One region of the Paenibacillus sp. W4I10 genome, then DNA from elsewhere that is predicted to be linked to it. Evidence: predicted binding sites of a transcription regulator. Region 1 holds the regulator's gene; each other region holds the start of a gene.

Region 1 (10,698 bases):
TTTGAGTACATATCTGAGTATATCACATCGTATATACATTTTCGAAGGCGAAAATATGAATAAATTATTAATTTTAACTATTTAAATCAAAAATGTTTACAGACAACACAAAGAACCGGTTCAGTCGGATATCCGTCTGCCGGTTCTTTCATTTCTCTAATTCTCTAGTTATGTCACTCTATTTGTACTAGCTGTTCGGGAGTGTGTAGACCAGGTCCACCTGTTCTCCATTGCTAAAACGATAAAAGCGATAGTGGTTATGCGTACCGTCTTTATAATACACTTGCCACACATATATTCCATTCACAACTCCGGGCATGATTCGTTTAATCTCGCCGGCAGGAACTTCAGAACTGAAGCGAGTGCGGATCTGCGCTTCGGACATACCATTCTGCAGCAGCTCACTGTGTACAGCGTTTCCACCCTTAGCCGGTTGATTGTTTGCATCGAATTTAACCCAGACCATAACATCCTGGTTATCCTTATTTTTGCCGATCAGGGTCCAGTAGATGTTGTCAGAGCCTTCTTTGTCTCCCCAGATGTACTTGCGCAATTCATCATAGGATGTAATGCCCAGTTGCTTCTGTGCTGCCTGTATAGCGAGAGCTTCTTCCTTGCGCTGGTCCTGCGTGACATAGACGTAATAACGCTGAAGTCCAAACAGAATCAGAACCAGTGCAAGCAGCGAAATCCATATCCACTTCTTTTTTTTCTTCAAAAGCCGAACTTCCTTTCCCTATGATGCTCTGTCCTGCAATTAACGAGCAAGCAGACCATCAAATGCCAATTGAGACTCACGCAAAATGCGTTCTTCATCCAGCGTCAGACATTCGCCGTGTTTCACCACTTGTTTTCCATCCACCCATACGTGCTCAACATCTTTGGCAGAAGCCGAGTAGATCGTATGTGAGATCAGGTCTGTATGTGGATAGAAATGTGCCTGTTCAATGTCAAGAGCGATAAAATCAGCCTTCATGCCGACCTCAAGTGCTCCGGTATTGTTCAAGAAAATGGATTTGGCACCGTATGACGTTCCGAGGAGTAACGCTTCGCCTGCTGGCACAGCCGTCGGGTCACCAGATACACCTTTGTGGATCAATGCAGCCAGTCTCATTTCCTCGAACATATCCAGGTTGTTGTTGCTTGCCGGTCCGTCTGTTCCGAGTGACACGGTAACTCCTGCTTTCAGTAACGCAGGTACCCGCGCAACACCGGAAGCGAGTTTCAGGTTACTTCCCGGGTTATGGGATACAGCCACATCATGACGGGCCAAAATTTCAATCTCTTCGTCATTCAGATGCACCGCATGTGCAACCAGGGATGGACGAGAGAAAAAGCCCAGTTTCTCCAGATGTGCCACAGGACGCAGTCCATAATCAGCCACGTTCTGCTCCACTTCACGAAGCGTTTCAGACATATGTGTATGGAGAGGAAGGTTCAGGTCGTTCGCGACCTGTACAAGCTTCTCTATGTAGTCAGGAGGGCATGTATATGGAGCGTGTGGCGAGATTACGGTTGTAATGCGACCATCTGCCTGTCCATTCCACTCACGTGCAAACGCTGCCGACTCGTCCAGCTTCCGCAGTTGCTCTTCTTCCGAGCACAGCCCGATTACACCACGTGCCAGTGCTGCTCTAACGCCTGATTGCTCCACAACTTTGGCAACTTGATCCATGTGATCGTACATGTCCAGGAAAGCTGTAGTTCCGCCTTTCAACATTTCAAGCACCGATAGCGAAGTTCCCCAATATACGTCTTGTGAAGTCATTTTCGCTTCCATCGGCCACATTTTTTCCTGCAACCATACTTGCAACGCAAGATCGTCTCCGTGCCCTCTCAGCAACGACATTGCTGCATGACCATGCGTATTGATCAGACCCGGCAGGAAGAACAGTCCTTTTCCATCCACTTTGGTACAATTTTTGTCTCCATCCGGCAATGTCTCACCAATATGCACAATCTTGTCATCCTCAACAACCATGTATCCTTGAACCACGTTCCATGTTGTGCCGCCTTCATTAACGGCAAATTTGCCGTTGTGAATTACCCATCTATTTGTTGTCATCTTCCTCGTCGTCCTTTCCAGTCTCCAAGTAATAGGCCAAACTAAGCAGATCCGTTGTAAAGTCAGCATGGTGAATGCGGATATGCGGCGGTGTTTTTAGAATGGTTGGTGCAAAATTAAGAATCGCTTCGATTCCGGATTCAATAAGCTGATCGGCTACATTTTGGGCTTCCGTATCCGGAACCGTGATAATTCCGATGCGGATGTTTTCCGTTTTAACCGCTTCCGTCAATTCATTCATTGGTTTTACCGTCAAACTGTTAATTTGACTACCAATCTTCGGTCCATATGCATCAAATACAGCAACAATCTTCATGTTGTCTTTCAGATATGCGTTGTAGTTGGACAAGGCTTGACCGAGATTACCCGCTCCTACCAGAGCTACATTAATTTGCTGATCGATTTTGAGAATGTGACGAATTTTCTCGATCAAATAGGATACATCATACCCGATCCCTTTACGACCAAAATCACCGAAGTAAGCCAGGTCTTTACGAATTTGGGCCGGATTCAGATCCAGCCTCTGTCCAAGCTCTTGAGAAGAAACAGTAGCCACCTCACGCTGATGCAACTCGTTCAAATAACGCAAGTATACAGGCAGACGTCGTACCACTGCTTCCGAAATTTTATCCGATTTCATTCTTGCTCCCCCTTACCAAGGCCACGATAAAATAATAGATGAAAAGATGAGCATTCTGTATAAACTCAAAGATAAACATGACATTTTATACAGAATGCTCCTTGTAATTTAGGTTATAAGTTCTTACGTGCAACTGCTTTAATCGGATACGGAAATATCTAATAAAGTTTAACGCCAAACGATAGTGTCATGCAATGATATAACGAACAAAACAACCATTATTCTTGTTCATTAACAGGTTTTTCCAACCACTCGGTAATTCGTGGAACCATCTGCTCCGTGAGCATGTGCTCCATTTTGGGACCAGGTAAAGAATATAAAAAGAATTTACCATAGTACGCTTCAATCACCCGTGTATCATAAACAATGACAATTCCTCTGTCCTTCGCTGTACGCACCAACCGGCCAAATCCCTGCTTGAAACGAATGACCGCTTGCGGCACGGACAGTTTCATGAACGGATTTTTCTTCTGTTCCTGAAGCAGCTCACTCTTGGCTTCCACCAACGGATGATTCGGTGGCTGGAAAGGCAGTCGCACAATAGCGAGACAGGTTAGCGCCTCTCCCGGGATATCTACACCCTCCCAGAAGCTGCTTGTACCCAGAAGTACCGTAGCTTTGGCATCTTGGAACCTGCGAGTCAATTTGGAACGACTTCCACTGTCAACGCCTTGCCCAAGCAACGAGATGTCGTTACCAGATAGCGCCTCCTTCAGCGGATCATAGACCTGTCGCAACATCTTGTATGAAGTAAACAGAACCATCATGCGTCCACGCGTGGCAATTGCCGTCTCTGCAAGTGATTGCACCAGCATATTGACAAAGTGCGCATCACCCACACTTCCCTTCACACTCGGGAAATCACGCGGAATCACCAGAAGTGCCTGATCGCGATAGTTGAAAGGTGATGGCAGCATCGACGTTAACAACCGATTATTCTCGGAAGCTTCCTGCAAGCCAAGCTGTTCAATCATGAACTGGAATGACTTATCTACCGAAAGCGTAGCCGATGTAAGCACAACACTTTTCTTTTTATCAAAAAATAAATCCTTAAGTTGTGCACTGACATCTACAGGTACAGCATACAGCTGAAGAGATTTGCTGCGGAATTGACCGCTGGCTTCCATCCAGTACACCGTTTTGGCATCATCCATACGCATGAAGAAACGTAGATTCTCCTTCAATGTGGTCAGATCTTTCAGCAGTCCTGTAATGTCCGTAATCAGACTATCCGATTGATAATCGTCCTGATCCTCTTTCACCTCAAGCAGCAATTTGTCCCCTTTGCGAACCAAATCCCCCAGAGTCACATAGATCTGGTTCTCCAGATCCTGCAACTCCTGCCATTTCGCAGGTTTCTGAGATGCTTTCAGACGCAGGGAAAATTGCCCCGTCTCTCCCGGTGAAGCATCACTTCGTTCAGGCAACAGACCGAACAAGGCATCGCTCATACGATCCCACAGCTCCTTAACTTCAAGAGCGAGCGGGAACATCTGATCCACCATGGAGCCCCATTGCACCGAATTTTCATGCCCGGATAACTGCGAACGAAGCATAGGCAGCTGACCATTACGACTGTCTTTAAACAGGCGGGTCAGTGTATGAACCAAGGTGAAATATTTCATATGCATTCCAAGATGTTTTCCAGCGACATCCTCCAGATGATGTGCCTCATCGATCACAAGACTCTCATAGGCTGGCAGCAGCTGATGCGCGGCTTTCACATCCGTAAATAATTTGGAGTGATTGGTGATTACGATATCTGACAACCCGGCCTCATGTTTGGCACGATGGTAGAAACATTTGCGGAACCATGGACATGATCTTCCCAGACAAGACTCAGATTCGCTCTGTACCGTCTCCCAGAAGTCCCCTCCGCGTCCGCTAAGGTTAAGTTCCTCATCATCTCCGGTTTCGGTCTGCGTAAGCCAGACAATCATCTGAGCAGCTGTGAAATAATCCTCTTTGGGTGTAGCGAATTCACGTTTATTGATTTTGTGTTCAAATTTGCGCAGGCACAGGTAATGTCCACGTCCTTTGAATACAGCAGCCTTAAACGGGAACGGAACCACTTGAGTCAGCATCGGAATGTCCCGCTCTCTCAATTGCTCCTGCAGGTTGATTGTATGCGTGCTGACCATAACTTTCTGTTCTTGCTTCACACTTTCGTAAATAGCAGGCAAGAGATAACCCAGAGATTTACCAGTGCCTGTTCCTGCTTCGATCAAGAGATGTTTCTCTTCATCAAGGGCTTGCCTTACACTGCTGAACATCTGAGTCTGCGCTTCACGCTCTTCGTAATGATCAAGCGTATCCTTCAGGTTCTCCCGAACCTGGTCCATAAACTGTTCGAAGCTTACACCATCGAGGGGGTTAGCCTCCCGCTCATCGCGTGGTGCACCTATATCAGTCCAATCACTTACATTAAGAGCAAGCTGACGATAATAGGTATGTCCGTCCAGATCCTGAATCGGCTCTGCTTCCTTCTCACTGCGCATTCCATCCAAGAACCAGCCCAAGTCACTGTCTTCTGGTGCAAACAGGTCACTGAGGCGCTGAATCGTTATGAGCGGTAATTCCTTTAACTCATCCAGACACTTGAGCAGCACATAGGCTGTCGCCAGTGCATCACTGTCTGCCTGGTGAGGGCGATCATGTTGAAATCCAAATTCGGAAGACACATAACCAAGTTGATAAGAACCCAGTGATGGGAATGTAATCTTCAGAAAATCAATCGTGTCCAGAATGCGGCCAGTGAACGGCAAATAACCGCAACGGTCAAGAGCATTCTGCAAAAAGTGAAAATCAAAAGCGACGTTGTGTCCAACAAGCACCACATCATTAAGCAGCGGAACCATCTCCATCATCATCTCTTCGAGTGAAGGAGCGTCCGCCACATCTTCATCGGTAATACCCGTCAACCCCGAAATAAACGGGGGAATCGGTACACCAGGGTTCACATAAGAACTATATATTTGAGTTATGCTGTAGTCATGATCTATGATGGCAAGTCCGGCCTGTATAATCTCACCGTCGGACTGCGTGCCGGTTGTTTCGAAATCCAATACGGCAAATTTCATTGCAATGTACGGTCCCTTCCATTCCAGTCTATGTTACAGCATAGCAAAAAAAAGGGGATTTGAAAATTAACTGACAAAAAAGCGGTGTCCCCGCCGCTATGCCAAAGGAGGGAACACCGTTTTTTGTCGCCGAATTCCCGCTTAATGAAGGGTCGTCAGCTGATTAGCATATTGCAATTTTCCCCTGTTCAACCTGCAAGCTTCCATGTTGTACAGTGGTTCGGTCAACGTCGGGTCATACTGAAGGGCCTGTGCAAAGAGTGAACATGCAGCTTCGGGATTCGCAAGCTTGGCTTGAATACAGCCCAGGGCGTTACATACAAGCCCTTTTAATCGAGGAGAACCCTTAAGGTACATGATCTGCTGCAAATGTGTCCCGGCTTCCGCCATTTGTTCCAGATTCAGATACGCGAGCGCCAGGTAAAAACGTGTCAATGCACTCTCCGGATGGTCGGTCACAACCCGGGAGAACTGCATGATCGCCTGCGGATACATCTGTAATTTGAAATAGCCCTGACCTCGACTGAAACATTCCAGATGGAGTTCAGGCAGAGCAGTAACAGCTTCCTGTTCCGGTTCAAGGGAAGTAGGCTTATCCATCTCCCGCTCCCTCACCTGGCTCATCTTTTCTTCAAACATCAGCCATTCATCCAGCATTCCGTCACTCATCCGCTTAAGCAAATTCCACTTTTGCAGCAATTCCTGTTTGTTCAGGCCTTCAGCGGAAGGATAGCTCTTGATAATTTCATCTAACATGTCGTTCATTTCTGCGAAAACATGCTGGAACATCGATGCATCCCCACCCTTGAAAAAATGGATTAGTGCAGTGACCTGTACTCATTTTTTGCTTCAAGGGCCGATTTCATTCTCCTTACCAGTCGATTACATAATTGTTGCGTGGACTTCCTGTTTCATTGTTTGTACAGGTTTATTCTGTCCATCTACAAACACAACGGTTGGTTTGTGAGTATTTGCCTCTTCTTGCGACATCATGGCGTAAGAAATGATAATGACGTTATCTCCAGGCTGCACCAGACGTGCAGCTGCGCCGTTAAGACATATGACCCCGCTTCCGCGTGGTCCTGGAATCACATAAGTTTCCAGACGTGCACCATTGTTGTTGTTCACAATTTGCACTTTCTCGTTTTCCATCAAGTCGGATGTTTCCATCAAGTCTTCATCTATGGTAATGCTACCCACATAGTTCAAGTTGGCTTCCGTTACCGTAGCCCGGTGAATTTTGGATTTCATCAGTGTTCTAAACATGGGACAGTACCTCCGATTTTTGCAACCTTATATTGTCAATCAATCTTGTTTTTCCGAATTTCACCGCAAGTGCAATGAGCAGATCATCACGTCCTTGAACTTCTTCCTGATCTGCGAGCGGCTCCAGGCTTGGAAAAGCCTGAATCTCGGCGTAGTCGATAACCGCAAGCGGTGAGGTTGCAATCTGCTCGCGCAGAATACGACGGATATCTGCGGCGTTTATAGCTGCACCTGTATCTGCGGCTTCCTGAGCTACACGCAGTGCCTTCGACAGAACCAACGCCTGTGTACGCTGTTCAGCGCTAAGATAGACATTTCGTGAACTGAGGGCAAGCCCATCCTCTTCGCGAACAATTGGACAGGGTACAATTTCTACAGGCATATTCAAATCATTCACCATCTGTTGAATGACCGCAACCTGCTGAGCGTCTTTCATTCCAAAAAATGCACGCTGTGGCTGTACGATGTTGAAGAGCTTGGAGACTACAGTTGTTACCCCATCAAAATGACCCGGACGGGAAGCACCACATAAGCGCTCCGTCAGTTTTGAGACAGATACCGTCGTTTGCGTTGCCTGTGGATACATCTCTTCCACAGAGGGAATAAATACGATATCCACTCCTTGTGAGCGTGCTGTTTCCACATCTCTGGCTTCATCCCGCGGATAGCTGTCAAAATCTTCATTAGGGCCAAATTGAATCGGATTAACAAATATGCTTAATACCACGATATCGCTCTGTTGTCTGGCTGCCTGCATCAAGCTTGCATGACCTTGATGAAGATAACCCATTGTTGGTACCAGACCTACAACGGATGCATTGGAACGAATCGCTTGACGCTTCAAGCTTAGTTCCTGTCTTAACTCTGCGATTGTCCGTAGTACTTTCATGAGTTACTCACCACCTTTTCCTTGCGTTGTCCGCCGTACAGTTGATCCAAAGCACCATCCGCAGCATTGAATACATGCTCTTCGGCCGGGAACGAACGATCTTTCACTTCTTTCACGTAAGCTTCGATGCTGGTTCTGATTAATGTACCCACATCTCCATAGGTTTTGACAAAACGTTTGGGCGTATACGGAGATGCGTATTGAACCACATCATGGAATACCAGTACCTGACCATCACAGCCCCGTCCTGCTCCAATTCCGATGGTAGGGATGGATAGTTCCTCCGAGATCGCCTGTGCAACTTCTTCCGTAACCAGTTCAAGCACAATACCAAACGCACCAGCAGCTTCCAAGGCCTTGGCTTCGTCCATCAGACGTTTCGCATCCGCTGCATCCTTGCCCTGAATGCGGTAACCACCAATCTGATTAACTGATTGAGGTGTCAGTCCGATATGTCCAAGAACAGGCACGCCTGCTTGCACGACTGCTCTGACGGTGTCCGCTATCTCAACTCCGCCTTCCATTTTAACCGCATGGGCATGCCCCTCTTGCATCAGTCGACGTACACCCTTAAGCGTCTCATCCACGCTGCCATGATAGGTCATAAAAGGCATATCAGCCACAATAAACGTCTTCTCAGCACCGCGCACTACGGAACGTGTGTGGTACACCATGTCGTCGATGGTCACCGGAAGCGTCGAATTATAACCCAGTACTACATTGCCAAGTGAATCGCCAACCAGGATCAGATCGATACCCGCTTCCTCTGCTAGGAGTGCTGTTGGATAATCGTAAGCCGTGATCATCGTAATCGGCACGCCATCCTGCTTATATTTTTTCATTTTAACAATATTCAACGCTTGTTTGTTCGCCATTTTCTCTCATGGCTCCTTTCTTCTTTTCAAATAAACGCAACAAAAAAACCTTTTAGTTTTCCACTAAAAAGTCCCGAAAAGTCAAAAAAGAGTCACTTGCGATCGTCCCTTCTGTCTCGGTCCTCTTCGGCTCAGAGCAGAATCCAACAACTCACTTAAACGTATTTCATTCTTGCACTGCGGTCTGCTTATATAAAACACATCAAAGCAGAACAAAGGTTACTGTAACGGGAGTGCAATTCGGTCTGCATTAACCGATATCGCCTCACGAACACAGTATACCAAAGTTCTGCTCAAACTTCACGTCTTATGTTCATTTTACCAGTGAAAATTCGACAAATTGTTTATGATTTCCAGGAAATCTCACCAGAGATGATTAGTGTATGTTCTCCATCGTGCTTCTCCACGATAAGTGCTCCAGAAGGGTCAAGACCGATTGCCTTCCCTTCAATGACACCATGAGGATTCGTCACTGTAATCGCTCGATTCATCGATACGGACAGGGCCTCCCATAGGGCTGAGATTACGCCAAATCCTTCTTTTTGATACAAAAAATATAACTGTTCAAGCTCCGTCAAAATGGCAGCCGTTAGTTTGGTGCGATCAACGGATTGCCCCGTCTCCATCTTGAGTGAAGTAGCTATAGTTGTAAGATCTTCCGGATAATCCTCGGGATCAAAATTCACGTCAACACCTATACCTGCAATACAGTATCTGACTTCATGATCTTCCACCGTAGATTCTAGCAATATGCCACATACCTTGCGTCCGTCAATCAACAGATCATTTGGCCATTTGATGCCTGCATCAGCTCCTGAACAAGCTCGAACGGCACGACATACAGCCACACCTGTTAATAAAGTTAGCTGCGGCGTGTGCTGAAGTGGTAGATCAGGTCGTAACAGAACACTCATCCAGATTCCTTTACCCGGAGGAGAGAACCACTGTCGACCGAAACGTCCTCTTCCTCCTGTTTGTTCTTCCGCAATGACCACAGCACCTTCTGCCTGCCCTTGCTCAGCTAGCTTGAGAACATCCCCTTGCGTAGACAGGGTCGAGGTCAACAAAACAGCCTTACGGCCAAATACGGTTGTATCCAGTGCCAATTGGAGGCCAGTAGCATCAATGCTATCCGGCTTCGTTACCAGACGGTATCCTTTGCGGGATACAGCTTCAAACTCATAACCCATGTCTCGCAACTTGTTCACATGTTTCCACACAGCGGTCCGACTGATGGACAGATTACGGCTAATCTCTTCACCCGATACGAATCGTCCTTCTGCATTTAATAACATATGTAACAGATCTTCATGTTTGGTCATCTTGAACCACCCGCTTCACTTCTGCACTTAGTGCTTCATGCTGATTCGCTATCGTTCCAATCGCTGTTTCTCGTAACAAATGTTTCATCAGTTGACCCAGCCAAGGCCCGCCTTTGCGCTGCACCATTTGTAACACTTGTTCCCCTGTGATATCCAGCTCTTTCAAGTCATGCACTGAGATCGATTGACTCCATTCGGCTGCAAGCTCTTGAACCAAAACAACCTGCATTTCTGCCTGTTCGGATTGATTCCGCCATCCTGCTGGCAGTGTAGACTGTATTCGAAGCCAATCATCCGCCGCCTGAACACCACAAGTCAGAACCGTAACGATCCAATCGGAACGGAGACTGACCGTATCCTTCTGCTCCTGAACGGAAGTATGAATCAACTGCTCCACCTGAAGGACCCCTGTTATTCGAGAACGATGTTCATTGGAGAATGTCCACTGACGTAATAATACATCTGCTTCATCCTTGCTATAACCGCCAGCAATCAGGATGAGTGACCAACGGAGTAACACATGCTGACCTGACAATTGTTCCAGATTGGATAACAACGTCT
Region 2 (10,698 bases), 4.3 Mb from region 1:
GAGTCCCGAGGACTATCATGTACCGGAATCGGCGGATCAAGCCGCGTTTGATGCGGATCAACTGCTTATGCCGCTGGTTGTGCGTTCACGGTTACCTGGAGATACCATGAAAGTGATGGGATTAAACGGAAGCAAAAAGGTGAAAAATATTTTCATCGATGAGAAAATCCCCCCATCTGTCCGTCCACGTATTCCTGTGGTATGTGATGGAGCAGGTCATATCATCTGGTTACCGGGTGTTCGACGGTCCAATGTGGCTCCTGTCAGGGAGGGCACTTCCGCAATCCTGTACATGACTGTAGGCGATTCAGCGATTCAGGGGTAGTGGTTATGGTTCAGGTAAGGCTTTCATAGTATAACTTAGGAGGTTCGCACAGTTGCAGAACGACATTCAGGAAGTATTGATCAGTGAAGAAGAAATTCAGAGTAAAGTCAAGGAATTAGGCGCAACACTAAGTGCCGAATATGCAAATCGCAATCCTTTGGTCATTTGTGTGCTCAAGGGTGCGTTTATATTTATGGCTGATTTGGTTAAAAACATAACGGTACCTGTTGAAATGGATTTTATGGCGGTATCCAGTTACGGCGCTTCCACCAAGTCATCAGGTGTTGTCAAAATCATTAAGGATCTGGATGTATCCGTTGAAGGACGGGAAGTTCTGATTGTCGAAGATATTATCGACAGCGGACTTACTCTCAGCTATCTGATTGAACTGCTAGAAAACCGCGGTGCCGAGTCGGTGCGTGTGGTTACGCTGTTCGACAAGCCTTCAGGCCGTAAAGTTGAGTTGGAAGCTCATTACACAGGCTTTGACATTCCTGACGCGTTCATCGTTGGTTACGGTTTGGATTTTGCGGAGAAGTACCGGAACCTGCCCTATATCGGGATTTTGAAGCCGGAAGTCTATAGTAGCTAATATCCTGCCCGACCCAAGCCTTGAGCTGTTCTTGGCTTCTGTTGAGAAGCCATGTCGGGCTATGTTAAAATAATTAAAGTGTCTCGAGAGGAGGTAGGGGATGAATCGGTTCATCCGGAATTCTGGTTTTTATTTGATTCTTTTTTTAGTTGTGGTGGGGATAGTCCAGTTCGTCAGCAATGGCGGCGAAGCCACCGATAATCCTAGATATGATCAGTTGCGTGCAGCGATCAAAGCCAACAATGTCTCTGAATTGACGGTTCAATTCAACGGTCAAACGTATCTCGTGACCGGTCAATACAAGAAGGCACCTGATGGCGCCAAATCAGAAAATTTCTCAACGTATATTCCTCCTACGGATGAGGCAATTAGTGAGCTTGTAGCTGCAAGTGAAACTAACAATTTCCAATATCATCAGGAGCCAATGAAAGGTGACAGCATCTGGTTGACGTTGCTGACTTCCTTTATTCCTTTGATCATTATGTTCCTGCTGTTCTTCTTCCTGTTTAATCAGGCTCAAGGCGGCGGCGGTAAAGTAATGAACTTTGGTAAAAGCCGTGCTCGTCTCTACAACGAAGAGAAGAAGCGGGTTACATTTGAAGATGTTGCGGGTGCTGACGAAGAGAAACAGGAACTTGTTGAGGTTGTAGACTTCCTCAAGGACCCTCGTAAATTCGCAGCAGTAGGTGCACGGATTCCTAAGGGCGTATTGCTCGTAGGGCCTCCAGGTACCGGTAAAACATTGCTCGCCCGTGCCGTAGCCGGTGAAGCGGGTGTACCATTCTTCACTATTTCAGGTTCCGACTTTGTGGAAATGTTTGTCGGTGTCGGTGCATCACGTGTACGTGATTTGTTTGAAAATGCGAAGAAAAATGCCCCATGTATCATCTTTATCGATGAGATTGATGCTGTAGGACGTCAGCGTGGTGCTGGTCTCGGTGGTGGTCACGATGAACGTGAACAGACACTCAACCAGTTGCTCGTTGAGATGGACGGATTCGGAGTTAATGAAGGTATTATCATCATAGCCGCAACGAACCGTGCTGATATTTTGGACCCTGCCTTGCTGCGTCCTGGACGTTTTGACCGTCAAATTACGGTTGACCGCCCTGACGTAAGAGGTCGTGAAGCTGTCCTGAAAGTACATTCCCGTAATAAACCACTGACCAAAGATGTGAAGATGGATATTATCGCGAAGCGTACAACAGGTTTCTCTGGTGCGGATTTGGAGAATCTCTTGAACGAAGCGGCATTGCTTGCAGCCCGTCGTAACCGTAAAGATATTTCCATGAAGGAAGTTGACGAAGCGATTGACCGTGTCATCGTTGGTACGGAGAAGAAAAGCCGTGTCATCAGTGATCGCGAGAAACGAATCGTTGCTTATCACGAAGCAGGTCATACCATTGTAGGATACTTCCTTGAACATGCTGATATGGTACATAAAGTGACCATTATTCCGCGCGGACGTGCGGGTGGATATGTAATCATGTTGCCAAAAGAAGACCGTATGCTGGTTACCAAGCAGGAATTGCTGGATAAAGTAACCGGACTTCTCGGGGGTCGTGTAGCTGAGGAATTGTTCATCGGAGAAATTGGTACTGGTGCATACAGTGACTTCCAGCAAGCGACAGGTATTGTTCGCAGCATGGTTATGGAATACGGTATGAGTGAGAAATTGGGACCTATGCAATTCGGAAGTTCACAAGGACAGGTATTCCTTGGTCGGGATATCGGTCATGAACAGAATTACTCGGATTCCATTGCTTACGAGATTGATCAGGAAATGCAACGCTTTATCAATGACTGTTATGAGAAGTGTAAGGACTTGCTTGTTAAACATTCAAAAGAGATGCACCTGATCGCTCAAACTTTGCTTGAGGTAGAGACTTTGGAAATGGATCAGATCAAGCAATTGATTGAAACAGGTTCTTTGACTCCAAAAGCAGAGAATGACAATGATGGTGAAGGCACACCAACTGAAGGCGGAGAGCCAATCATCGACACCATCGGTGATGTGCGTGTCCGTATTCAAGGTAAAGATGAAACGCCTGAGCCACCAGCCGGAGATATTCCAAACGAAGCTCCGAATCTGGAAAAGGGTAATAACAATAACCCGGATGATGGCGGAACTAAGCCAACGTCTTAATGCACAATACATCTGGCTATGATAGCAGGTGAAATCAAGAGAGCCCTCGAGGCTCTCTTTTTTTATCCATTATTTTAAAAGAGGATAGATAAAGATAAACGGGAGTTAGATGGCGAACCAGTTAGTAAACAGGTGATTACAGCGCTGTTCCGGGCCTTTTTCATTTATTGACAGAGTCGTGAACGTTGTGTAAATTAGTTGTTAAACCGCTTGTGATTCGTTTCTCAAGCGAAGATAACGACTTAGGTTAGCCCACGAAACAGCGCTTGACGCTGTCCCGATAAAGGAGAGGATCACAGGTGGAAGCTCTGGCTTTAGAGCGCAAGGCTGAGATGAACCGCGAGCTGCGTGAGCGGCTTATGGAGTTGAAGAAGGAACGTAATGCCATTATTCTTGCCCATTATTATCAACGTGACGAAGTACAGGAGGTTGCCGACTTCCGTGGAGATTCGTTTCTGTTAGCCCAGAAGGCAGCACAAACAGATGCGGATGTGATCGTTTTCTGTGGTGTTCATTTTATGGGTGAAAGCGCTAAAATTCTTGCGCCAAATAAAACAGTTATTATCCCGGACGAACGTGCGGGCTGCCCAATGGCAGATATGGTGAATGTGGATGGACTACGCAAATTGAAAGCACAACATCCTAATGCCAAGGTGGTTACGTATATCAATTCCTCGGCTGAGATCAAAGCAGAGACTGACATCTGTTGTACATCGGCGAACGCAGTCCGGGTTATTCAATCGGTGGATTCCGACGAAATTATCTGGGTACCGGATAAAAACCTGGGACATTATGTGCAGCAGCATACAGACAAGAAAATGATTATCTGGGAGGGTTACTGCAACACTCACGATATGCTTACAGTCAAAGATGTGGTGGAGATGAGAGCCAAGCATCCCAATGCAGAGTTTGTTGTCCATCCAGAGTGTCGCCCTGAGGTTGTAGAAATGGGTGATTTTGTAGGCAGCACAACAGCTATTCTGGAGTATTGCAAAAATTCATCAGCGAAGGAATTTATCGTAGGTACCGAAGATGGTACAGGATATCAGCTTCGTCTGGATAGTCCGGATAAACAGTTCCACTTTGCTACCAAGTTCCTCGTATGTCCCAACATGAAGGTGAACAACTTGAAGAAACTGGTGAAATGCCTGGAAACGATGAAGCCGCAAATCTACGTGCCACCAGCCGTTGCCGACAAAGCCAGAGAATCACTAGAGCGCATGTTGTTGGTAAAGTAGGATGCGCTACTCTTGCTCCAAGACAGGTGAATAACATGATACCGCAATATTTAGTTGATTTTGATCTGTCTGCGCTACCCATGGTAGAGACGGATGTACTGGTTATAGGCTCAGGGATTGCTGGTTTGTTTACTGCCATTAAGGCAAGTGAACAACAACGTGTATTAATGATCACGAAGAAGTCATTACTTGAAAGTAACACCAGATATGCGCAGGGAGGCATCGCTGCGGTTATTGCTGAGGATGATTCACCTGCTTACCACTTGCAGGACACACTTGTAGCAGGAGCGGGCTTATGCCGCTCCGAAGCGGTAGAGGTATTGGTGAATGAGGGTCCGGACGGAGTGAAGGAACTGATTCGTTTGGGTACTTTATTTGATCTGGAGAACGGCGAGTTGGCGTTGACGCAGGAAGGTGCGCATAGCCACCGCCGTATTTTGCATGCCAACGGAGATGCAACGGGATATGAGATTGTACGTGCGCTTGCTGTTGAAGTGAATGAACATCCCGGGATTGAAGTATGGGATGAGCATTTTGTTGTTGACCTGATTATAGATCGAGATCGAGGGGAATGCATTGGCGCTCTGGTTCAGAAGGATGACGGATCGCAAGTGTTCGTGAAGGCACAGGCAACTGTTCTTTGCTCTGGTGGGGCAGGGCAACTATACCGATACACGACGAATCCGGATGTAGCTACTGCCGATGGTGTAGCCATGGCCTATCGGGCTGGGGCTATTGTTCGTGACATGGAATTTATCCAATTCCACCCCACCTCTCTTTGTTACCCGGGGGCCCCGCGGTTCCTTGTGTCAGAAGCAGTACGCGGCGAAGGAGCACATTTGCGCAATGTGAAGGGCGAGCGCTTTATGGATCGTTATCATGCCCAGCTTGAACTGGCCCCACGCGATATTGTGGCACGAGCGATTGTTAGTGAGATGGAGTCCACCAACAGTACCTTTGTGTATCTGGACATTACGCATGAACAGCCAGAGATGATCAAGCATCGGTTCCCTACCATATATGAGACTTGTATGCGTTATGGATTGGACATGACAACGGACTGGATTCCCGTTGCACCTGCTGCCCATTACATGATGGGTGGAGTGAAAACGGATCTTAGTGGAGAGAGTAGCATCTCCCGATTATTTGCGTGTGGTGAGGTGTCTTCTACAGGAGTGCATGGAGCAAACCGCCTGGCAAGCAATTCTTTATCAGAAGCGATTGTATTTGGGCGGAGAATTGTTGATCGTATTCAATCTCTCCCTCCGCTTGGTTTATTACAAGCAAGAGGGGCTGCGTCTTCATCTGTGGACATGAGTAACAAGATCAACAAGATCACGGAAGAGCAAAAGCCGGTATCCGAAAGACGCTTACGACTACAGAAAATGATGGTTCGTCAGGTAGGTTTGCGCCGGAATGGGGAGGACCTGCAGAGGGCCATGGATAAGCTGCAAAAGGAATTGCAATTTTTTGATCAGACACTCACTCATAAGGAAGAGCTGGAGTATGCCAACCTTCTGACCTGTGCCTGGTTAGTTACCAGCGGAGCATTACACCGCGAGGAGAGTCGGGGGGCTCACTATCGTGAGGATTTCCCGGCACGTGATGATACCGTGTGGCAGAAGCATAGTCTGCAGCAGCGAGAACAAGCGATTGTGGAGGAATTGATGTCATGATACTGAACGGATATAATGAAGGGCTTATCGAATCAATCAAAAACTGGCTTCGTGAAGATGTTGGTGCAGGTGACGTTACAACAAGTGTGACGATCCCATCAGGCAACCAATCCAAGGCCATTATACACGCCAAAGACAATGGTATTATTGCAGGCATGACCGTAGCTGAACTTGTATTTCAAGTTGTTGATCCTGATCTTGTATTTACACCTAAGGTAACAGACGGAGACAAGGTTACCCATGGCACGATTTTGGCCGAGGTAGAGGGAAGTACACATTCACTGCTTACGGGGGAACGACTGGCACTTAACTTGCTGCAACGTATGTCCGGAATAGCTACGCGTACGCGTGCCTATGTGGATGTGCTAGATGGTCTTGAGACCAGGCTCGTGGATACACGTAAGACAACGCCGGGGCACCGATTACTTGAGAAATATGCAGTGCGCGTGGGTGGCGGAGCGAATCATCGATTTGGACTGTACGATGCCGTTATGATTAAGGATAACCACATCAAGGGTGCAGGCGGAATCACCGAGGCGGTACAGCGTGCGCGAACCGTTATCCCACATACGATGACGATTGAAGTAGAGACTGAGAATCTGGAGCAGGTGAGAGAAGCCTTGCAAGCCGGGGCAGATATCATTATGCTGGATAACATGCATCCAGAGCGGATGCGTGAAGCAGTTGAACTTATTCGTGAACAGGCTCCTCATGTGAAGGTTGAAGCATCCGGTAACGTGTCCCTCCAGACCATTCGTGGTATTGCAGAGAGTGGTGTGGATGTAATTTCGGTTGGCAGGTTAACCTATTCCTTTGAGAGCCTGGATATTAGTCTGGATTTAAATGAAAAGAAAGAGGGGTGAACCTCTTTGATTCTAGTTGTAGACGTGGGGAACAGCAATATGGTGCTCGGCGTATATCAAGGCCGGGAATTGCTGCACCACTTTCGTCTGAGTACATCACGTCAGTCAACAGTGGATGAATACGGCGTATTGATTTATAATTTATTTCATATGTCCGGCATCAGGGCAAGTGACATCGAAGGTGTCATCATCTCATCTGTGGTTCCGCCACTGGTGAATGTAATCGAAGCGATGTGTGAGAAGTATGTAGGCAAAAAAGCTTTGCTCGTTGGGCCTGGTATCAAAACTGGCTTGAACCTGCGATACGAGAACCCTCGTGAAGTGGGTGCAGATCGTATTGTTAATGCAGTGGCAGCCGTTGAGAAGTATGGCGGCCCTCTCGTCGTGGTCGATTTCGGTACCGCAACGACCTTTGACTGTATTGACGAGAAAGGTCACTACCTGGGGGGAGCTATTGTACCTGGCATTCAGATCGCCACTGAAGCGCTCTATGAGCGGGCATCCAAGTTGCCTCGTATAGAGCTGGAGAAACCTAAAAAGGTCATTGGCCGTAATACTATTCATGCCATGCAAGCGGGTATTATATTTGGCTATGCAGGCCAGGTAGATGGTATTGTAGAACGTATTCGCGAGGAGATGGGAGCGAAGCCCCGAGTTATCGCGACGGGTGGTCTCGCTACACTTATCGCAGAAGAAACCCGTAGTATAGAGGAAGTTGATCCGCTGCTTACGCTTGAAGGGCTGCGTATTATATATGAGCGGAACCGGGAAAGGTGAGCATAGAGACGGCATACAGCGGGCTGAGATTACAGCTTAAGTGTTGTGCCGTTTTTTCTGTGTTACAACTATTATGGCGATACGCCAAAGGAGGCTGAATGACTTGGAAAACAACAACAAGCATGACCGGTTAATTCGTGGTACAGCAATGAATGGAAAGGTAAGAGCCTTTGCTATCCAGACTACGGAACTGGTTGAGGAACTACGCAGAAGACACGACACGTTTCCCACGGCTACAGCTGCCATGGGGCGTACGGTTACAACAGCAGCCATTATGGGTGCAATGCTCAAAGGTGAAGAGAAGTTAACGGTACAAGTCAACGGTGATGGCCCTATTGGACAGATTGTAGCTGATGCCAATGCCAAAGGCGAAGTACGGGGATATGTTTCTAATCCGCATGTACATTTGCCAAGTAATAGCGTGGGGAAACTGGACGTTGCAGGCGCAGTTGGAACCGAAGGCTTCATCAATATAACGAAGGATTTGGGACTGAAAGAACCATATCGTGGCAGTGTGCCTATTATTTCAGGAGAACTGGGCGAAGACTTCACGTACTACTTTGCGCAATCGGAGCAAACACCTTCTGCTGTAGGCGTTGGTGTGCTCGTTGATACGGATAATTCCGTTATTGTCGCAGGTGGATTCATTATGCAGTTGTTGCCGGGATTGACAGATCCAGAGATCACGGCGATCGAAAACGCCATTAGTACGTTGCCACCAGTGACGACATTGCTGGAGCAGGGGCTTGAATTGGAAGAGTTGCTTCGCCGATTGTTGCCAGATGTACAAGTGATGGAAGGATTGGATATTCATTTTAGCTGTGAGTGTTCACGTGAGCGGGTAGAGAAGACACTAATTAGCCTGGGCCAAACGGAGATGGAGCAATTAATTGAAGAAGAGGGCCAAGCTGAAGTGGTCTGCCAATTCTGTAATGAAGCCTATGATTTTAACAAAGAACAACTTGAGACCATCCTAGAGCAAGCCAAGAACTGATCTATGCGGGGACGGGATGCGGAATGACAAGACAGGAAAAAGGGTTGTGGACGGCTGTAATTGTCTTGACGCTAGGCATGCTGGTCATGGGTACAGTGATGGCTATGCATGGTCTCAGACAGGGCAAAGATGAGGCAGATGCATCCCATGATGCCAACACGGAAGAAGGAAGTACCGTAGCGACGATCAACGGAGAAGTTATCACGGACAAAGAGTGGACCGATGCGCTGAAAAGACGTTACGGCAGTGAGTTATTACTCCAGATGTTAAACCGTAAAGCAGTATATGCCGAAGCAATTGAACGCAAGCTGATCGTCACTCCCCAAGAGATTGCAAGGGAATTGGCTACCGCGATGGATGGGTACGATTCAGAGAAAGCGTATTATGACGAAATGAAGTCTCAATTGGGTCTGTCCAAACAGGAACTTGAATTGGAAGCCGGCTACAGGCTGCTGCTTGAGAAAATCGCAACGATCGGCATACAGATCAAGGATGCAGATATTGAGCATTACTGGACTGAACACCGTGAGGATTACGTCTCCCCCGAGAAATATGACTTGTCCATCATCGTAGTGAAGGAAGAAGAGGAAGCCGATTCCTTACTGGATGCGTTGGAGAAGGGGGAGGACTTTGAAGAAGCTGCTCGCAAGCAATCGACAGACAGCTTCTCTCGTGATGCGGGTGGGAGGCTGGGATGGATTGAGCGGAATGATCCATTCCAGTCAGAAGAAATCCTTCAACTTGCTGCCGGGCTGGATGTAGGCGATATTGCCGGACCGGTTCGAGTGGAAGAAGGCTATGTCATTATCAGACTTAATGATAAAGAAGAACGCCAGGTGCAGTCGGCCGAAGAGGTCCGTGAGGAGATTCGAATGCAACTGGCTCTGAGTCAGGCTGATCCGTTGCCGCAGGTAGAGCAAATGCTGCGTAACAAGTATGAAGCCGTAATCCTGTCCGAGATTCCTGCCTCCTGAATTCAATGGAGAAGATTGTATAGTACTGCTGCATCTTGATAAAAATACTCTGTCTGCGGTCTTAGGGCCAAAGGCAGAGTATTTTTTTTGAGTACTCATATTGACAATAAGGGTTAACGTTGATAAGATGAAAATAATAAATACCTACTCGTTTACTCGGATATAAAAGATTTATTTATGAACAAAGAAACTTTCGGAAACCTCCGCCCTGTCTAGAAATCTTAGCAGTAAGGGATGGGATCAACAGGATTTCCGCAGTTCTTCTATAACAGCTAGAGGCTATCGGCCGCACAGTATAGGTTAACAGGACTCAAGTTTTATTCATCCACTAAGGAGGGCATTCATATGGCTAAAGTAGTTAATAACGTAACAGAACTCATCGGAGGTACTCCGCTTGTTCGTCTGAACCGTATCGTACCAGAAGGCAGTGCTGAAGTATTCGTGAAGCTGGAGTACCAGAATCCAGGTTCAAGCGTGAAAGACCGTATCGCAATTAGCATTGTGGAAGAAGCGGAAAAAGAAGGCAAGCTGAAACCGGGTGATACCATTATCGAAGCAACAAGTGGTAACACGGGAATTGGACTCGCGATGGTGGCTGCAGCCAAAGGCTACAAGTCCGTTATTGTAATGCCTGAGACGATGAGCTTGGAGCGTCGTAACTTGCTTCGTGCGTATGGTGCTGAGCTTGTGCTTACACCTGGAGCTGAAGGTATGAATGGTGCTGTTAAAAAAGCGGAAGAGCTGCTGAAAGAAAACCCTTCCTATTTCATGGCTGAGCAATTTAAAAATAAAGCCAACGTGAAGATCCACCGTGAAACGACTGGCCCTGAGATTGTGGACGCGATCCAATCTGTGGGCGGTACGTTGGATGCTTTCGTTGCGGGAATTGGTACAGGCGGAACAATTACAGGTACAGGCGAAGTGCTGAAAGAAGCTTTTGCTGGTATTAAAATTGTTGCGGTTGAGCCAGCAGCTTCGCCAATTCTGGCGGGCGGCAAACCAGGACCACATAAGATCCAGGGGATTGGTGCCAACTTTATCCCTGAGATTCTGGATCAGGAAATCTATGATGAGATCATTCACATTGAGAATGATGATGCATTCGAGACGGCT
Region 3 (10,698 bases), 1.1 Mb from region 1:
ATACACTCTCATTCCTCTGCTCAATAGATACGCCTTCGCATGTTCAATTCGAACTCGGGTCAAGTACGTAATAAAGTTCTCTCCTCGTTCCTGTTTGAACACACGGCTGAGATACGACGGATTCACACTGATTTGGCTAGCGATACTTTGCAGTGAGATATCTTCCGCATAATACTTGTCGATCAATTCAGTGGCGAGATCGGTGTAAGTGCTTTCCTGTTTGATTTGGGAATCGGTTTGGAAGTAATACGCAATATGAGCAAGCATATCTTGGTGGATATCCTCCCAATACTCCCCCTTTAGAACGATTTCATAGGGTGATTTCTCTGTTAAAGAAGGTGCACCTCTTTCCGTAGCTCGGGATAGATGGGAATGTATCGTTTCCATTACCATGATATATTGCTTGCGAATGCTATTCTCATCTGCTCGCAGCTGTTCGAGATTGGATCGGATTCCTTCAAGGAACTCTTCCGCCTTTTTGTTGTCTTTGCTTACCCACAACTTCAACAAATCTCGTTCTTGTTGCGGGCTTAAAGCTCCCTTAACTTCATGTCGATCTGGGGATTGAACCAGATCATCGTAATACAACACCTGGTTGCTTCCTGTGAAGAAACCCTGTTGTAGAGCCGTTTCTGCCTCTTGGCAGGCCTTCCTGATGTGAAGGAAACCGGAAGTCATTCTACTTACCCCAGCCGTGAGCGATAGATTCATAAAATCCTTGATCGAAGACAGCAATTTATTACATAGTTTATTCAAGTCGGCGTGTACAGATTGGCTCTCAGGAAGTACATTAACGATCACCCAATATTCTGAGGAACTTTCAACAAAAATCTCTTTCTCCCATTTCGAAGGAATAATCTCTTCCATAATATTAAGAATCGAAAATCGTAGCAGCTTCTCCCCCTTCTCTACATATTTCCGCTTTGCATCCTCGTAATAATTCACGATGAACTTCATGACAACCAACTGGTCCGAACGTATACGAAAATGCAGTTCTTCCGCTTTGGTGACGATATCTTCCTCACTAATGAATCCGCTTACAATATCTTGGAAGAAACTATCCTTTAGATATCTTAGGCTCTTGGAATAGTCCTGTGTTATAGAGGGTGTGTTGGTTGGGTGAACATGTTCACTTTGCAGTTTCTGTCCAACAGTGCTCAGGAGGTCAATAAGGGCAGTTTCTGTAATCTCACTTTTAATCAAGTAGTCTGAAGCGCCAAGTTTTAGTGCCTCTTTTACATAATGAAATTCGTCAAAGTTACTCAGGATGACATACTTACAGGTTTTCAGTACGCAGGAGGCCTCTTGTATAAGCTGTAGCCCATCCATAATCGGCATCTTAATATCTGTAATGATTAGATCAGGCATCACTTCAAGTGCAAGGCTTAATGCCTCTTTTCCATTTCCCGCCTCACCAACAACATAGAAATTATACTCTTCCCAATTCAGCATGGAACGAATTCCAACCCGCATGAGCAATTCATCATCTACGATCATCAGTTTATACATGATATCCCCCAACATGAACCATTTTTAGATATTTTACCATTAAACGAACTCTTGCAAAGATGTCTAGCGAACCTTATTGCATTGCGGGTATCATAAATAACACTTTTACAGAACATACGTTCCTGTTATAATCAGATTATCGCATATGGTGTAACATAACATGCCCGCCTGGAAAGGATACATATCATGAATTTATACAAGTTTGAATTAACGGTGAACGGATATCTATTACGCGTTCATTTCAGTGCATCTGAAGAAAGTGGCCTGAAATGGTGCAAACGAATTGCTACTGAATTCCAGAGTAACGTTGCCAATCTGGAGATCAAGGTTGATATACATAAAAAGCAGAAACAAAAGCATGCACGGGAATATCACGGAAAGCCATATTTGTATGATAGGACACTTAGGAAAAAGCCGCTTGCGATGAAAAATAAAACGGCTGAATCCTCTGCTGTGATGTAAAGGTAAATTAACATTGCTGCTTAACGAGTCTTCTCAATAGATAGACAAAAAGACTAAAGAACGACGAATTGATGATAACATCAGTAACGTTCTTTAGTCTTTTATGAAAGTACTATCGACACCTTGACTAGACTGAAATTCCTTTCACGCCCCGGCGTCTCCAATCATTTGTCGTTCAATTTGTTTCATTTCATAAAAATACCCTTTTTGCTCTATAAGCTCGGAGAAGGAACCCGATTCCACGATCTTGCCTTGGTCCATGACCACAATCCGATCCATCTCTTCCAATCCCGTCAGCCGATGGCAGATCAGGAGAAGTGTATCTTCGGCCGCCTGTGCCAGAAGATGCTGCAACACCCGTTGCTCTGTGACGTAATCCAGAGAAGAAGTCGGTTCGTCCAAAAGCCATAACCGTCCTTTGCGCAGCATGGCTCGTGCCAAAGCCAGCCGCTGCTTCTCGCCATCTGACAGGTTCTCTCCCTTTTCATATAGCATGTCGGTCAATGATTTATTGGGCAGTTGCACTTTATCCAGCATAGCCGACAGTTGTTCATCTGAATGTTCTTCTCCATTCAGCAACAGGTTGTCCCGGATGGTTCCTCGAAAGAAATGACTTTGCTGCAACACAACATTTGCCCTTTGCCATATGCTCTCTTCATTCAGTTCCTGCACCGGAATATCGTTTAACCGTATATCACCAGACGTTGGTGTACGCAGCTTGAGTAACAAATCGATAATCGTTGACTTTCCTGACCCGCTCGGCCCGACAATCGCTGTTTTGGAGCCTGCTGCAAGCTGCAGGGATAACTCCCTTAATGCTGGTCTCCATTCCCCTTCATATTGGAAGTTAACATGAGATAACTCGATCGAAACTGCATGATCGGCTGACAATTCACCGCTTGGCTGTACAGGTTGTACATCGGTGGTCGGCACCGTTTCCGCCAGTCGCTGAGCGGCGTGTTCGCTGTCCTGCTTATATAGAGGTAATATAGCCATTGCGGCAGCTTCTTCGAACACGGTTTGCGTGGCCAGGATCAGCATGGCGAGGAATACACCGGCAAACGCTCCATTCACAATTAAGAAGGCGCTGAGTGCTAGCACACCCCATGTAACAAGATACGTCACAAAAACGTGCATCGATTGCCCGCGCAGCAGGTGCGAAGCGGCTTGTTTCTGTTCCGTTGCCAATGCAGCGGAAGCCTGCTGAAGCTGTTGCTCACGCTGTTCCAATTGACCATATACTTTCAAATCCCTGAAACCATACAACACTTCGGTTACTTCCGTGGACAGCAAGGCCCGTTGCTGGCGGACACGTCCGTGTATTTTTCGCTGACCTAACAAGACAATACCTGGTACAACAAATGCCGTGATCAGCATACCTAGTACTAACAAACACGCAATCCAGATTGAAAAGGCCGAAGTGAACAGCATGGTAGCCAAAAACACCATAACGACCATGATGGGTGGATACGCGACCCGCAAAAAGTAATTTTGCAAGCTTTCCACATCACCCACGATCCGCGCAAGCAGATCCCCGCTTCGGTTTTTGTTTAATATACCTGGCGTTACCGGGATCAGTTTGGCAAAAAAGGACGTCCGCAAGCGGCTCAGCATGGAGAATGTTGCCCTGTGCGAATACAAGCGTTCTCCGTAGCGACTTGCCGCTCGAAGGAAACCGAGCAGTTTGACCATGGAAGTGAGTACAATTAAGGTATACAGCGGTGGCGCAAATACCGTTTGCGATATCATATAGCCACTCGCGGAAAAGAGTGCTACACCTGCTATGCCGGCGATAAATCCGCCCAATATCGAAAGTAAGATATCCTTGCGCTCCTGAATCATCGCTTTTGACAGAATCGTCAGCTCATTCATGCTAACCCTCCTTTCCGTTGTACATCCACCATCTCCGCATATTGAGGCAGGCGCGCCAGAAGCGCTTCATGATGTCCTGAATCCACCAATACCCCATTGTCCATAAACAAAATGTTGTCCGCATGTTGAATGGTATATAAACGGTGAGCCACCGTAATCATCGTTGCCGTTTGGGCTAATGCCGCAATGGATTGTTGCAATACCCGCTCGGTGTGCAGATCCAGACCAACGGTGGGTTCGTCGAATAAAATAACAGCTGGTCTCTTCAGAAAAGCACGTGCCAAAGCAAGTCTTTGTTTTTCCCCACCAGACAGCCCCCGGCCACCTTCACCAACAAACGTGTCCAAGCCCTGCTCCAATTGTGCGACAACGCCAGCAAGCCCTGCTTTCTCTGTCGCCTGCTCAATTTCGGCTCTGGAGACGTTACGCCCCGCCCCAATCGCGATATTTTCGGCAAATGTACCTGCAAAAATATACGGATGCTGTGTAATGTAGCTAACACGTTCAAACCATGCAGCCTCATCATGTTGCGAAAGCTGGCTTCCGTTAACCAAAACCGCTCCCGAATCTGGTTTCAGTAAACCGGCAATGAGATGAAGCAGCGTGGTTTTACCTGAGCCACTTTTGCCTACAATAGCAAACTGTTTTCCCGGTCCAATCGAGATCTGTCCTGTATCAAGTCCAAAGGAATCAGGTGTGTACTCGAAACGGATATCGTTTAGTTCAATGGTTGGTGGCATTGAAATCAACTCGGCGCGAGTTGTACGGAGTTCTTTCGTCCTTGCCATTGCATCGACATCGTTTATATCGCTTTGATCCGATCCTTCTTCAGGCTTCGTTTTTGTGCTCTTGATACTTGTTTCCTCAAGCATCTGTTCCACCTTGCGAATCGCCCCCATACTGGTTCGCCCGCTGTGAAAAGCCGTTCCCGTATTCTTCAACAGACTGTAAAACTCAGGAACGAGTAACAACACGAGAAAGGCCGTGTGGAAGCTCATCGATTTGAAAACCAGTAACTGAATAGCCAGTTCAAGCGCAACAATACCTATGCTTAACATCACGATCGATTCCAGCATAAACGTATTTGTAAATGCAATCTTCAAAATGCCCATGGTGGCATCACGATACCCCAGACTGCTGCGTTCAATTTCCTGTTGCTGACGTTTAGCCCGTCCGAATATCTTCAACGTAACCAGCCCTTGAAGCGAATCCAGAAATGTACCGGAAAACTCAGCCAGTTGCGCGTATTTTTCTTCTGATTTGTTCTTCGTCTGGAGACCAACCAAGATCATGAAGAGCGGGATAAACGGTGCCGTAAACAGCATAATCCAGCCTGTGTTGGCGTGCTGCGTAAATGTAACAACCAGAATCAGAATCGGGATCACCGCGGCTTCCATCATTCGAGGCATATATTGACTGAAATAACTGTCAGCCTCATCCACAGCATCCAATGCAACGCTGACCTTTCCTCCCGTCTGCCCACTCAGGGTTGAAGGCATGGAAGCGCGGGTCAGGTTCTGCAATACAGATGCTCGCATATTTGTCTTGGCGCGTGCTGCCATATGCAAGCTCACTTTCCCATTACCATACGACAACAGTGAGCGTGCAGCCATAACAACCAGTAATAGGACAAGCAACAGCATCACTGATGAAAAGGAAGCTTTCTCTACAAAGATTCGCTGGACTGCTTCAGCCACCAAGGTGGCCTGGCTTATAATAGCTACACCAAGGGCCAGCGAAATGATCGCAAGGAGAAGTCTGTTTTTTCGTTGTAAAGACATTTGCTGCGAGATCAGATTGGATTTGCCTCTCCTCTTCATTGAACGCTCCTCCTTTATTTTTTCCCTTTCACATAATCCGCATCAAACAGGAACAGTTTGAAGACCAGAATAAGAGAAGGAATTAACAGGCACAGCCCACCGATAAACACAACCACTAGCGCAAAACCCATTGCTGGCGGTGTGGCACTGCTCTGAATCGTGATGAATGGATCAAGAATATAAGGATACTGCCCAATGCCGTAAGCGAAAAAGGCTGTGAAAAATTGCAGCATGATACATATAAAAGCTAATCCGTAACGACGACCGTTATATAACAGCCACATGGCAATCATGAAAAATGCAACGGATAGCGCCAGCAGCCACCATAAATCCATCATGTTTTGAAAATGACGCTCATTGTGTTGACCCAAATATATAAATGCAGTCAGCGCGAGAATAATGGTCGGTGTACTCCAGAACAAAGCATAATTGCGCATCAGCTTCAATGCCGAATGATCCTCTGCCCGAGATGCATAAAATGTCAGAAATGACCCGCTAATGAACAATACCGACACGATGGCTAGACCAACGATGCTCCACGATAATGGATTCGTAAATAGTGCCCAGTAATCCAGGGAAACGGTATCTCCCTGTTTCAAAATAAAGCCACCTTCAGACAGGGTCAGTGCCACTGACAATGACGCTGGAATAAGCAACCCGGTAGCCCCGTATAAAAACAGATATACGATGTTATTTTTGGAACCATAATTCTCAAAGGCGTAGAATGACCCACGAATGGCAAGCAAAATGACGGCAATACTTCCCGGAACAAGCAGCGCGGAGCCATAATAGTAAGCGGTATCCGGGAAAAATCCAACGATGCCAATATAGAAAAAGACAAAAAATACATTGGTGATCTCCCACACCGGTGATAGATACCGGGAGATCAGACGATTAATCAGATGATCCTGCTTTGTCAGGCGTGCGTAAAAGGCGAAAAAACCTGCTCCAAAATCAATGGAAGCTACAATAAGATAGCCGTACAAAAACAACCAGAGTACCGATATACCAATTAATTCATAGCTCATCAGGCCTGATCCCCTTTCTTGGCTGATTGATCATGCTTCTCTTTCAACCATTTCTCCATCTCAAGGTCAGCAGGATTGTTATTAAACAAACGTCTCAGCACGAGAACACAGATGACGCCGAGCACGATGTACAGAAGTAAAAAGACAAAAAATAATATTCTTACACTCGGTGAAGAAGTAGCGGCCTCTTCTACTCGCATATAACCTCGAATGATCCATGGCTGCCGACCGATCTCTGCATAGAACCAACCCATCTCAACGGCCAGAAAAGCGAGCGGTGCACTGAGCGCAACCATACGAAGCATCCACTTGTTAAATTGATTTCGTTTCTTCCAGAATACAAACAGGAAGTACAGACTTGATATAGCAAGCAAAGCGAATCCAATTCCAGCCATTAGATCAAACAAATAATGCACAAGTAAGGGCGGGTGTTCATCTGGTGGAAATTCATTCAGCCCGGTTACCTCGGCGTTAAAGTCTCCAAAGGCAAGAAAGCTAAGCACTTTCGGCAAATGAAGTGCGCCTATGATTTCATGTTCAGCATTCAGCCATCCTAATAAAATCAGATCCGCGCCGCTTTCCGTCTCGAAATGCCACTCGGCAGCTGCGAGCTTCTCCGGCTGATGTTCAGCCAAAAACTTGGCAGATACATCCCCAGCTAAGGAATTTAATAAACTGAATACCAGAACAACGGCCATCATGAGGTTCAGGCCTTTTTTGTGGTAGGCCGATACCCCTTTTCTCAGCATTGCAAAGGCTGCAATTCCTGCTAACAGAGCAGCTCCTGTCAGATAAGCCGAGCTTAATACATGAAATACTTTGGAGAACGTCGCCGTATTCAGCATCGCTTGTACAGGATTCACTGCCAAGAATTGACCTGCTTCCATGACAAAACCTTCAGGCTGGTTCATGAATCCGTTCACTGTTGTAATAAAAACAGCAGACATGCCTGCCCCGGCGACAATCGGAATGGTCAGCAACCAGTGGATATACGGATTTTTGAACCGATCCCACGTGTACAGATAAATGCCCAAGAAGATTGCTTCAAAAAAGAACGCGAATACTTCCATAAATAGTGGCAGTGCAATAACATTTCCGGCCAATTTCATAAAATTCGGCCACACCAGGGCCAATTGCAGCGATATCGCTGTACCTGTGACAACACCAACCGCCACAGATATGACAAATCCTCTGGACCACCTCTTTGCCATAAGTATGTAATGGTGATCCTTCTTCCGAATGCCGATGAACTCTGCAATAGCAATCATCAAAGGTACACCGACACCAAGCGTTGCAAAAATCACGTGGAACCCGAGCGTCAAACCAGTCACTAGCCTGCTCCATAATACCGTATCAATAGCCATTCTTTGTGTTGCCTCCTTTCAAACTCTGTTCAATTTAGAAACATTCAATATCAGCTTTGGCTAAGCTCAATGCAAAGTTGCGAAAAATTTCACAAAGTTAGGTATGACGATATCTTGCCACACCTATAATGCGTTTACTCCTGTAGGCCCCCGATAATAGCAAGCATTGGATGCCAATTAAAATCTGATATTGATGCACTTAAAGTACTAACCAAGCCTATTAATCAAAATTATTATATCTTTATTTTTACCTAATTCAATCAAAGACACGTCTTCTACCCTAAACGTTCAAGAAAGGATCAACTCTTTCTGACAACTTGGTGAAAAACAAAAAATACACCCAATGGAGCTATTGATTCATTGGGTGTAAACGTGCTATTGCACAGCAGATTCTCTATTTTACTTGCTTACTTGCTCCGGACTCACCGCACTTGCCTCGCGACGTACGCTCATGATGATCAGTGATGCAGCTAATACCGTAAGGATGATTCCAAGCATCTGAAATCCTGTCACATTAAATGTATCTCCCATAACAATACCAATCAATAACGACGATAAAATGGTCCCCAGGTAGCGAGATGTATTAAAAATACCCGATGCGACTCCGATCATTTCTTTGGGTGTGCTTTTGAACAGAGCAGCTTGCATGCCGACCGCGTTTAAGCCGTTACTTATGCCAAATAAAGCTAAGGCAACAATGATTATGAAGATTGGAGAAGTTTCATTCATAACAACGATCAATATAGAGCCAAATGTCATTAAAGAAGCGGATACGATCAAAGCAGGCCGTGATCCCGATCTGTCAATCCAGCGCCCTGCGAACGGAGCAATAATGACTGAACATAACCCCAAAGCCAGCATGCTCATTCCTGTATGAACTTCGTTGAGATGACGTACCTGCTTCAAATACGTAGGAACTCCAAAAAAAAGTGCGTAAAACAGGATGTTCACCAGCATGTATTGCACATTCACCCAAGTCATCTCGGGATATGAGGCAAACGTTCGCAGAGGAATAAAAGGCGTGGCTGCTTTTAATTCATGTCGGATAAACATGACGAGTGCGATTAACCCGATCCCCCCTGTCAGCAGATGCCATGTTGAAATATCTCCTGTGGAATTTACTGATAGTAAACCGATGAGCAGAGTCACCAAAGCTACCGTAAACATCAGGATACCTGGTGCGTCAATTAACGCAAGCCATTGCCGAATGGACATGTGACCAGAGATAGACGGAGATTGCTCGTCCTTCGGGATTGTTTTCCAGGCGACCCAAAAGCTTGCCAAGACAAACGGAATATTAACGAAGAATATGCTGTGCCAGTCCCACCAATGAATCAATACTCCACCAATAAAAGGTCCAACTGCAGCCGCTCCTGAAAGGAATATAGCCAAGGTGGACAAGGCTGAGGCTTGTTTTTCAGTCACGTTAATTCTGACAATTGCCATTCCGACGGCCACCATCATGCTTGTGCCAATCGATTGAACGATTCGGAATACGATGAGCCATGAAAAGCTGGGAGACCATGGAGCTAACATGGATGAAACAAAAACAATAACAAGACCCATGAGGAAGATCTTCCTGCGGCCAAACAAATCACTACACTTGCCCATGACGGGTTGAGCGACAGCACTGGCAATATAAAATGATAAAATAATCCACGAAACGGCTGTAAAATTAAGTTGATACACTTGTTGCAATCTTGAAATAGCCACAGAAATCATGGAGGAATTTAACGGATTCAACATAATTCCGAGTCCAACAGCTAACATCAATCCTTTGTTTCGAACGTTCATCGGTGCATCACTCCTTCTTCTGTTGTTATCATAATTGAACTTATTCATTTATTCCAACGCATTATATGTTATGATTTGATGAACTAGAAGGAATGAAGGAATGGTACAAATGGAGCTTCTTCAACTAAAATATTTCCTGACAGTGGCCCGATGCGAACATGTTACGGAAGCTGCGGGAAAGCTGCATGTCACGCAATCCTCCCTGAGCAAAACGATACAACGATTAGAGGACGACCTTGGAGTCCCTTTATTTGATCGAATCGGGAGAAAGCTGCGATTAAACGACTTTGGAAGAACATTTCTTCAGCGAACTGAAAAAGCCTTATTTGAATTGGAACAAGGAAAGCGGGAAATCGCTGACCTCTCCAATCCGGATCAGGGTACACTGCAATTGGCGGTGACTACGGCAAGCACATTGCCAGGTATACTGCGGGAATTCCGGAAAACCAAGCCGGATATTCAGTTCCATGTGCAAATGGTTTCGTTAGAAAACATGTCCAGACTTCTACATCGGGGCGAGGTGGACTTTTGTCTCTCCTCCCCTCCGATTGAAGGTGACGACATCGAATGTCAGATACTATATGAAGATCCGATCGTAGTCGCTGTTCCTACGGGGCATCGATATGCAGACCGAAGCAGCATTCAGTTAACTGAGCTTAAGGACGAGTGGTTTGTTGGGGTGAAGCAAGGGTATGGGGTTCGTGATATGGTAGATTCCGTATGTCAATCCGCTGGTTTCCTACCGAAATATGTATATGAAGGTGATGAGCCTGCAAGATTAACAGCCCTTGTTGAAGCGGAGATCGGTCTCGCGTTTATACCTAGCACAGCCAGAAACCCGCATGAGCG

What was found. Region 1 encodes Rex, which represses fermentation and respiration genes when NADH is low (regulators of the CRP and FNR family bind a similar motif). Its sites were predicted from a motif close to TTGTGAAATATTTCACAA; they were not measured.
Region 2: the regulator Rex is predicted to act here: its motif matches at 3,274-3,291, upstream of nadA (quinolinate synthase NadA).
Region 3: the regulator Rex is predicted to act here: its motif matches at 8,133-8,150, upstream of QF049_RS08380 (cytochrome ubiquinol oxidase subunit I).

What each region holds. Positions count from the first base shown of each region.
Region 1 is NZ_JAUSXX010000001.1:793,272-803,969, reverse strand. Features, by position in the region: gene QF049_RS03690 (cell wall elongation regulator TseB-like domain-containing protein) at 188-718, opposite strand; gene QF049_RS03685 (amidohydrolase) at 758-2,065, opposite strand; gene QF049_RS03680 (redox-sensing transcriptional repressor Rex) at 2,052-2,705, opposite strand; gene dinG (ATP-dependent DNA helicase DinG) at 2,924-5,785, opposite strand; gene QF049_RS03670 (tetratricopeptide repeat protein) at 5,927-6,550, opposite strand; gene panD (aspartate 1-decarboxylase) at 6,668-7,051, opposite strand; gene panC (pantoate--beta-alanine ligase) at 7,044-7,940, opposite strand; gene panB (3-methyl-2-oxobutanoate hydroxymethyltransferase) at 7,937-8,815, opposite strand; gene QF049_RS03650 (biotin--[acetyl-CoA-carboxylase] ligase) at 9,160-10,137, opposite strand; gene QF049_RS03645 (CCA tRNA nucleotidyltransferase) at 10,124-10,698, opposite strand, start outside.
Region 2 is NZ_JAUSXX010000001.1:5,114,441-5,125,138, reverse strand. Features, by position in the region: gene tilS (tRNA lysidine(34) synthetase TilS) at 1-325, shown strand, start outside; gene hpt (hypoxanthine phosphoribosyltransferase) at 378-917, shown strand; gene ftsH (ATP-dependent zinc metalloprotease FtsH) at 1,018-3,063, shown strand; gene nadA (quinolinate synthase NadA) at 3,363-4,301, shown strand; gene nadB (L-aspartate oxidase) at 4,337-5,977, shown strand; gene nadC (carboxylating nicotinate-nucleotide diphosphorylase) at 5,974-6,840, shown strand; gene QF049_RS23090 (type III pantothenate kinase) at 6,847-7,617, shown strand; gene hslO (Hsp33 family molecular chaperone HslO) at 7,721-8,611, shown strand; gene QF049_RS23080 (peptidyl-prolyl cis-trans isomerase) at 8,635-9,585, shown strand; gene cysK (cysteine synthase A) at 9,931-10,698, shown strand, end outside.
Region 3 is NZ_JAUSXX010000001.1:1,868,037-1,878,734, forward strand. Features, by position in the region: gene QF049_RS08355 (helix-turn-helix domain-containing protein) at 1-1,509, opposite strand, end outside; gene QF049_RS08360 (hypothetical protein) at 1,696-1,971, shown strand; gene cydC (thiol reductant ABC exporter subunit CydC) at 2,116-3,843, opposite strand; gene cydD (thiol reductant ABC exporter subunit CydD) at 3,840-5,663, opposite strand; gene QF049_RS08375 (cytochrome d ubiquinol oxidase subunit II) at 5,678-6,691, opposite strand; gene QF049_RS08380 (cytochrome ubiquinol oxidase subunit I) at 6,691-8,055, opposite strand; gene QF049_RS08385 (MFS transporter) at 8,455-9,849, opposite strand; gene QF049_RS08390 (LysR family transcriptional regulator) at 9,959-10,698, shown strand, end outside.